2 regions of the Brevibacillus sp. DP1.3A genome follow, and region 2 is predicted to be linked to the other one. Evidence: a T-box and tRNA genes for the amino acid it is inferred to sense, from the RefSeq annotation. Region 2 holds a T-box; the other holds one or more tRNA genes.
What was found. The T-box of region 2 lies ahead of argS (arginine--tRNA ligase). A T-box ahead of a tRNA ligase gene usually reads a tRNA of that ligase, here a tRNA-Arg.
Positions count from the first base shown of each region.

Region 1: it encodes a tRNA-Arg, which carries the amino acid that the T-box ahead of argS (arginine--tRNA ligase) is inferred to sense. The anticodon was not compared.

Region 1 covers NZ_CP085876.1:273,071-277,371, reverse strand. Annotated here, with positions in the region: gene HP399_RS01690 (zf-HC2 domain-containing protein) at 1-48, opposite strand, end outside; gene sigW (RNA polymerase sigma factor SigW) at 66-629, opposite strand; gene HP399_RS01680 (aspartyl-phosphate phosphatase Spo0E family protein) at 799-957, shown strand; gene rocF (arginase) at 1,051-1,947, opposite strand; tRNA gene HP399_RS01670 (tRNA-Gly) at 2,119-2,192, opposite strand; tRNA gene HP399_RS01665 (tRNA-Pro) at 2,201-2,277, opposite strand; tRNA gene HP399_RS01660 (tRNA-Arg) at 2,283-2,359, opposite strand; tRNA gene HP399_RS01655 (tRNA-Lys) at 2,380-2,455, opposite strand; tRNA gene HP399_RS01650 (tRNA-Gln) at 2,462-2,536, opposite strand; tRNA gene HP399_RS01645 (tRNA-Tyr) at 2,557-2,641, opposite strand; tRNA gene HP399_RS01640 (tRNA-Val) at 2,650-2,725, opposite strand; tRNA gene HP399_RS01635 (tRNA-Glu) at 2,812-2,885, opposite strand; tRNA gene HP399_RS01630 (tRNA-Thr) at 2,908-2,980, opposite strand; tRNA gene HP399_RS01625 (tRNA-Asn) at 2,987-3,062, opposite strand; rRNA gene HP399_RS01620 (23S ribosomal RNA) at 3,113-4,301, opposite strand, start outside.
Region 2 covers NZ_CP085876.1:4,309,097-4,313,397, reverse strand. Annotated here, with positions in the region: gene HP399_RS19710 (hypothetical protein) at 1-117, opposite strand, end outside; gene argS (arginine--tRNA ligase) at 242-1,957, opposite strand; T-box leader at 2,006-2,269, opposite strand; gene HP399_RS19700 (hypothetical protein) at 2,313-2,807, opposite strand; gene HP399_RS19695 (sigma-70 family RNA polymerase sigma factor) at 3,006-3,578, shown strand; gene HP399_RS19690 (YcdB/YcdC domain-containing protein) at 3,569-4,301, shown strand, end outside.

The DNA of each region.
Region 1 (4,301 bases), 2.6 Mb from region 2:
CCCATCTAGATATTCGTGGATGAGGCAAATCATATCCCGGCATTCCATCGTGATTTTCTCCTTTCTCACATCAATCGCAACTTGCTGCGTAATGCTTCCCTTCCTCGGTGAATACGCGTCTTGATTGTCGTTATGGGAAGCTTTACGATATCGCTGATCTCCTGCAACGACAAATCCTCGATATAACGCAAGATCATAATCGAGCGATATTTGGGCTGTAAGTGAGACAAAGCATCTTGCACCGTCTCCTGCAGCTCCTGCGTTACGACTTTGTCCTCCGGTGTTCGCTCGTTAGAAGACAGGCGTGAATACCAGTCCAGGCCTTGCCCTGGTTCGGTTTCTTCATCCAATGAAAAGTCAGGTCGTTTTTTCCGGCCACGGTCGATACATAGATTGGTCGCGATCCTGTAGATCCACGTGGAGAACTTATAGTTGTCATCGTATGAATGCAAATTGGCATAGACACGCAAAAATGTTTCCTGCGCGATGTCCTCTGCATCCTGACGGTTTCCCACCATACGATATGCGAGCTGAAATATCTTGTCTTTATAAATCTCGATTAACTCCGCAAAAGCTTCACGGTCTCCGCGTTTTGCCCGCTGAGTCAACCGTTTCTCTACAAAATCCATGCGATCCTCCCCACAATACCGTAATCCTATATACGGATGATACTGCATATGGTTTCATTTTTAATCTTGTGTTTGTGCAGATAATTTGTTGGGAAATAGAGGAATAAGCGTTTGCTTTCCTCTATATATAAGTAATGATAGCTCATTTATCTCACGGGTGGAAAGGAGAGTGCAACGATTGTCAAAAAAAGACGTTCTCCTCGAGATTGAAATGCTGCGAAAAGAACTCAACGATCAGTACAAAAAACAAGCCTGCATTACTCCAGAATTAGTTACGCTGAGTGTACAACTGGACCAGCTATTAAATAAACTTCGACTCCATCCTTAGAATGTACAGCTTTCCCCCATCAATGTAAAGATGCGGAAAAACAAAAAAAGAGGGCCAAAAGCCTCTCTTTTTTCATGATCTTCTTCATTTATTTTACAGTAATTTATCACCAAAAACGGAACTCATCAAAGCGACTGCAACGCGAGCTGTCATGTTTTCTCGGTCAAGAATCGGGTTGACCTCTACGAATTCTGCAGAACAAAGAATATCCGCATCTGCCAGCATTTCCAATGAGACATGCCCTTCACGATAGGAGATACCACCTATTACTGGCGTCCCTACTCCCGGAGCATCGTGTGGATCAAGTCCATCCAAGTCGAGACTCAAATGCACGCCATCTGTGTTTTTGGACACATACGCGATTGCTTCATCCATGACTCGAGCCATACCCAATTTATCAATTTCATGCATGGTGAAAACCTTCATCCCAATACGCTTGATCAATTCACGCTCACCTTGATCCAGATCACGCGCACCGATAATAACCACGTTTTCTGCCTTTACCTTCGGTGTATACCCCCCAATGTTCGTCAGACGCTCATGCCCATACCCCAAGCTCGCTGCCAAAGGCATACCGTGAATATTTCCCGATGGAGAAGTGGCACCCGTATTTAAATCACCATGAGCATCAAACCAAATCACGCCCAGGTTTTTTACGTGCTTAGCCACACCAGCTATGGTTCCAAGGGCAATACTGTGATCGCCACCCAATACGAGCGGGAATCGACCAGCAGTCATGATATCGCTTACAACATTGGCAAGCTTTTCATTGGCTTCCACGACTTCATCCAGGTATTTATGGTTTTCCGTCTCGGTGAAGTGGTGAGGACGCGTTACAAAAATATCTCCTCGGTCTTCAATATTGAAACCCATCTTTTCCAGGCGTGCTACAACACCTGCATAACGGATAGCGCTAGGTCCCATATCAACTCCGCGGCGGTCTGCACCTAGATCCATCGGTACACCAACAATGCTCATGTTTTTGTTCATAGAAGTGCCACCCTTTCCTTCGTTCATTCATTCTCTACTCCTATATTGTAGCCCCGGAAAGCAAAATGACTCAACTCGACATGATTTTGCATAAATAACCTGTCGGACAAGCTTTGTCAAAAACACAAAAAAACGAGCAACCATGTCGGTTTCTCGTTTCTAAAAAGCATATGGAGCGGGTGATGGGAATCGAACCCACGCGACCAGCTTGGAAGGCTGGAGTTCTACCATTGAACTACACCCGCATAAAAAATGGTCGGGAAGACAGGATTCGAACCTGCGACCCCTTGGTCCCAAGCCAAGTACTCTACCAAGCTGAGCTACTTCCCGATAAGTGGCGTGCCCTGAGAGATTCGAACTCCCGACCTTTTGATTCGTAGTCAAACGCTCTATCCAGCTGAGCTAAGGGCACCTATTATGATTTTAAAAAACTGGTGAGCCATGAAGGACTCGAACCTTCGACCCTCTGATTAAAAGTCAGATGCTCTACCAACTGAGCTAATGGCTCGCAAAATGGCTGGGGTACTAGGATTTGAACCTAGGAATGACGGAGTCAAAGTCCGTTGCCTTACCGCTTGGCTATACCCCAACAACCCGCAAAATAAAAAATGGTGGGGAGAGACGGATTCGAACCGCCGAACCCGGAGGGAGCAGATTTACAGTCTGCCGTGTTTAGCCACTTCACTATCTCCCCATTTTTTATGGTGGAGGCTGACGGGATCGAACCGCCGACCCTCTGCTTGTAAGGCAGATGCTCTCCCAGCTGAGCTAAGCCTCCAAATCCCTGACAAAGTGACGAGTATGCTTCTTAGCATACTCTGGTAACTCTGTAGGTACCTTAACAGTCGTTAAGGTGTTTTTAGGTGACCCGTAGGGGATTCGAACCCCTGTATGACAGCGTGAAAGGCTGCTGTGTTAAACCGCTTCACCAACGGGCCATTTTCATAAGATTACTTCAGATGCTCCCGACAGGAATCGAACCTGCGACCTCTTCCTTACCATGGAAACGCTCTACCGACTGAGCTACAGGAGCATAATATGGCTCCTCGGGACGGACTCGAACCGCCGACCGATCGGTTAACAGCCGATTGCTCTACCAACTGAGCTACCGAGGAACATTGAAGGTTTGTTCCTTCAAAACTGAATACGCATGATTGCTAAGTGTGTGGATAAGTCCTCGACCGATTAGTATTCGTCAGCTCCACGCGTTACCGCGCTTCCACACCGAACCTATCAACCTCATCGTCTATGAGGGGTCTTACCAGCTTGCGCTGTGGGAAGTCTCATCTTGGAGGGGGCTTCACGCTTAGATGCTTTCAGCGCTTATCCCGTCCGCACATAGCTACCCAGCTGTGCCACTGGCGTGACAACTGGTGCACCAGCGGTGCGTCCATCCCGGTCCTCTCGTACTAAGGACAGCTCTCCTCAAACTTCCTACGCCCGCGACAGATAGGGACCGAACTGTCTCACGACGTTCTGAACCCAGCTCGCGTACCGCTTTAATGGGCGAACAGCCCAACCCTTGGGACCTACTTCAGCCCCAGGATGCGATGAGCCGACATCGAGGTGCCAAACCTCCCCGTCGATGTGGACTCTTGGGGGAGATAAGCCTGTTATCCCCAGGGTAGCTTTTATCCGTTGAGCGATGGCCCTTCCATGCGGAACCACCGGATCACTAAGCCCGACTTTCGTCCCTGCTCGACTTGTAGGTCTCGCAGTCAAGCTCCCTTCTGCCTTTACACTCTACGAATGATTTCCGACCATTCTGAGGGAACCTTTGGGCGCCTCCGTTACCTTTTAGGAGGCGACCGCCCCAGTCAAACTGCCCACCTGGCATGGTCCTCTCGCCCGATAAGGGCGACGAGTTAGAAACTCCGTACATCAAGGGTGGTATCCCACCGACAGCTCCACAGAGGCTGGCGCCCCTGCTTCTCAGCTTCCCACCTATCCTGTACATGATGCACAAAGTTCCAATACCAGGCTACAGTAAAGCTCCATGGGGTCTTTCCGTCTTGTCGCGGGTAACCTGCATCTTCACAGGTATTATGATTTCACCGGGTCTCTTGCCGAGACAGCGCCCAAGTCGTTACGCCTTTCGTGCGGGTCGGAACTTACCCGACAAGGAATTTCGCTACCTTAGGACCGTTATAGTTACGGCCGCCGTTTACTGGGGCTTCGGTTCAAAGCTTCGCTTGCGCTAACTCATCCCCTTAACCTTCCAGCACCGGGCAGGCGTCAGCCCCTATACTTCGCCTTGCGGCTTCGCAGAGACCTGTGTTTTTGCTAAACAGTCGCTTGGGCCTTTTCACTGCGGCCCCCTCGGGCTATTAACCCTACCGAGGCGCCCCTTCTCC
Region 2 (4,301 bases):
GACATGCTTGATCGATTGATAAGGTAACGTGATCGTGCTCTTCAAGGCTAAGAGCGTATGCAAGCCAGTGAGACGCAAGGTAAAATCCGTCTTGCCGAAATGTACACTTCTTCCCATCGTTGCTCACCTCTTTTATCTGCCATCGTTCCATTATCTCACAGAGGAATGATGATGACACGGGACAATCAAAAAAGCCGGCGCTTCCCCACAAGGAAGGCAACCGGCTTTTCGTAATTCTTTCTTACATTTCTTCTGGAGCAGCTATACCGAGCAGACGCAGACCTTCCTTCAGCACAGCAACGACTGCTGCTACGAGCTGGAGACGGGATGCTTTCACATCTTCTTCCTCAGCCAGGATGCGTACATTCGCATAGAACTTGTTGAACGTTTGCGCCAGGTCGATGACATACTTGCCGATTTGCGACGGATCGAAGTTATCGGCAGCACGTTCGATTACCTCTGGGAACGCGTTCAAGAGGGTAATCACTGCCCAAGCCTCTTTGCTGTCGAGTGCGCCGGAAGCCAGGTTCACTGTCGTTGCTGGCTGGTAGCCACCTCTGCGCAGCAGCGAGCATGCACGAGCGTGTGCGTATTGTACGTATGGTCCTGTTTCACCTTCGAAGGTCAGCATCTCTTCCCAGGAGAAGTTGACATCATTCAGGCGGAAGTTTTTCAAGTCATGGAAAATTACTGCGCCTACCCCGACTTGGCGAGCCACTTCTTCTTTATTGGACAGGGTAGGGTTTTTCTCTTCGATGACTTTTTGGACATCAGAAATGGCTTGTGCCAACACTTCTTCCAAGAGAACAACCTTCCCTTTACGCGTGGACATTTTCTTGCCGTCCTTGAGCATCATGCCGAATGGAATGTGGTGCATATTTGCAGACCATGCATAGCCCATTTTTTCCAACACTTTATAGAGCTGCTGGAAGTGGAGGCGTTGCTCGTTTCCTACGACATAGAGTGCTTTTGCAAAATCGTACGATTCGTGGCGGAAGAGGGCAGCAGCCAAATCACGCGTTGCGTACAGGGTAGCGCCGTCTGATTTTTTGATCAGGCATGGCGGCATATTGTATTCATCGAGGTTCACGACCATTGCACCGTCGGATTCAGTCAAGAGACCTTTTTCCTCGAGCAACGTAACAACGCGATCCATTTTGTCGTTGTAGAATGCTTCACCGTGCGTGGAGTCGAAGGCTACGTTCATCAGGTCGTAGATCTTCATGAATTCTTTGAGGGACTCATCACGGAACCATTTCCACAGATGTTGTGCTTCTTCGTCGCCATCCTCGAGCTTTTTGAACCATTCCCGGCCTTGGTCTTCCAAGGTAGAATCGTTCTCGACTTCTTCGTGGAAGCGAACGTATAGGCTGAGCAGCTCCTTGATCGGTTCTGCTTTTACCTTTGCTTCGTCACCCCAGAGGCGATATGCAACGATCAGTTTACCGAACTGCGTTCCCCAGTCACCCAAGTGATTGATGCGCACTGGCTCGTAGCCTTGCTTTTCCATGGTGTTGGCAATCGCGTTCCCGATTACAGTAGAGCGCAGGTGACCCATGGAAAACGGCTTCGCGATATTCGGGGAGGAGAGGTCGATTGGTACTTTGCGTCCTTGACCGACATTGCTGCTTCCATATGTGCTGCCTTGAGTAAGGATTGTTCCGATTACTTGCTCTGCCACATTTTCTTGATCCAGGAACAGGTTCACATATGGACCAACTGCTTGCGATTCGCGCAAGGGTGCACTGGAGAGCTGTTCAGCCAGCTCTGCTGCGATCATCGGTGGAGCTTTGCGCAATGCTTTTGCCAATTGGAAGCATGGGAAGGCAACATCGCCCATCGCAGGGTTTGGTGGTGTTTCCAGCATGCCGTATACGGCTTCTTTTGTCAGTGTGTCTACGCCCATCGAGGAGAGCGTAGCGGCAATCTTTTCAGCGACTTGGTGTTTGTAGCTCATTTAAATTTCTACTCCTTTCAAATAAAAAAACCTCTACGTCTCCTGTGAAAAAGAGACGAGAGGTTATACTCCCGCGGTGCCACTCTTGTTGTTTTTCCCTTCCATCGAACAGGAAGGCAAAAACCGCTTGATCTGCTGTAACGGGCAGTCCCGGCATAGCCCTACACGATCCGTTGCCCATAATGGCTGGCGTAGGATGTTCAGGTCGCATCTCCGAGGGGCGCTTCCTCACATGGTTTGGCATCGGGCTCACACCGTCCCCGACTCGCTACAGCCTCGCACAAGGAGTACTTTCCTCATCAACGATTCGTTTGTTTCTCTAGAATTATAGCTGTATTAACCGTCAGGATGCAACTCACTGTTCCGGTTTTTTCAAAATCTTATCTAATTCCGCGAAATACTGCTTGGTCAGCTCTTCCCTTTCTTCCGCGCTGAGGTTATCCGCGTTCATCATTTGCTCTTTGTACTGTTCCAGCTTTTCGAGCATAGCCAGCTCGGCAGCAGCGGCCTCGTCCAGATCGTAATTTTCAGATGGATCGAACGGGATCAATCGATTGTCGTTACCACTGCGCAAATAAGCGGAGCGCCAGTTTTCAGGGAACTGGTACGCTTGCTCGCCAAACATAATCCCTAAAATATCGTCGGATTCAATCGGCAGGAAGTGATCGTAATCGTCTCTTCTGCCTCCCTCGGACAAGTTAATGTGGGACAAAAAATAATGGAGATAATGTTCCCCGGTTTCTGTATTCTTAACGATGGAATAGGTTTCAAATTCGGATTTGGATAGTTCTTTTATGGTCTCCAAACAGGACAGAAATTTGTCTTTTTCTCGTGCTTGCAAGTCATCCATGTCATCTCGTTCCTTTCGCTCTACAATAAGCCTCATGATAGCAAAAGCAATGTGCGCTGACAATGAAAGCAACGCAACGGAGTGCAGCAGTGGAAGAAGGGAAAAGGATTATGGAAAAAATAATTGGATATTCTTGTCACAAAAATAAGCCAGTTGGATCAAATACATATCAACACGAAACAAGGAGGTGAACAGCGCGTGAATGCAAGTGCCAAAAGTAGCGAAGCGGACTGGACGCTGCAATTGACCAATGAGGAGAAGCTGACGAGACTCATGAGCGAGTACGGAGACAACATCGTGCAGCTCGCCTACTTGATCGTCAAGGATCGGGGAATCGCGGAAGATATCACCCAGGAAGTGTTCCTGAAGGCGTATCGGGGTTTGGATCAGTTCCGTCATCAGAGTAGCGTGAAAACGTGGCTTTACCGAATCGCGATCAACGAGTCCCGTAAATATTTGCGTTCGTGGTCCTTTCGCCAGATTTTTTCTACATACCTCTCCAAAGAGGAGGCACCGCCAGAAAAGGTCGACACTGCAAATGTTGAATCGGCTGTCATCGGACGAATGAGCAAGGTACAGATAGCGGAGCAGGTGATGAAGCTCTCGCCGCTGTACCGAAAAGTCATGGTACTTCATTACTATGAAGATTTGTCGATAAGAGAGATTGCGCAAGTGCTGGATATTTCAGAAGATGCCGTACGAACCCAATTGTCACGGGCCCGAAAACATTTTAAGGCATTGTGTGAAAAGGAGGGATTGGAATGGATGTAGATAAGCAAATTCGCGAAGTGGTACGGAGTGCAAGTGAGGAATCTGTGGAGGAAGTGAGGTTTACAAAAGAGATGGAATTACGGATCAGAGGTGCGATTGCACAGAATAAACACAAGAATCGAAACCGAATTTTTGTAGCTGGCTCGCTGGCAGCGTGCTTGGCGGTAACTGCTGTGGGCATGCACCAACAAGGCTGGTTTCCACAGTTGCCAAATGGCAAAAATGTAACGAATGCGATTGCTACAACTGCTACGAAAACAAACAATAAAGAGGCAAATCCGAACAGTGTAAAGGTGTCGCCGGAGGAGGCAATTTTACCATTGAAAAAGGCGATCCCAGCCTTGAGTAAGATGACAATAAGAGTGGATCGTACAAGCTATGGATTCAGTAATCTAACGTTATTGGAAGGCGATAATGCTCGTGCCAAGGTTGCATATGATATACAGACAGGACAAATTGAGAGCTTTACAATTGATGGTGATCGAGGAGAACAGAAGGAAGAGAAATTGCCATCAGCCAAGACTGCGGAGAAAGCAGCAAGCGCATTTCTTCAAGCTTTTTTGGGGGAGGAAAGTAAGACCTATCAGCTCGTCGAGACTCAGATCTATACGGACGAGTATAAGGTAAAAGGCCCATGGATGAGCGTGAATTATCAACGTATGGAAAACGGCCAGCGAGTTCCGTTCGACGTATTGTCAGTTGGAATTGACCAGCATGAGCAAG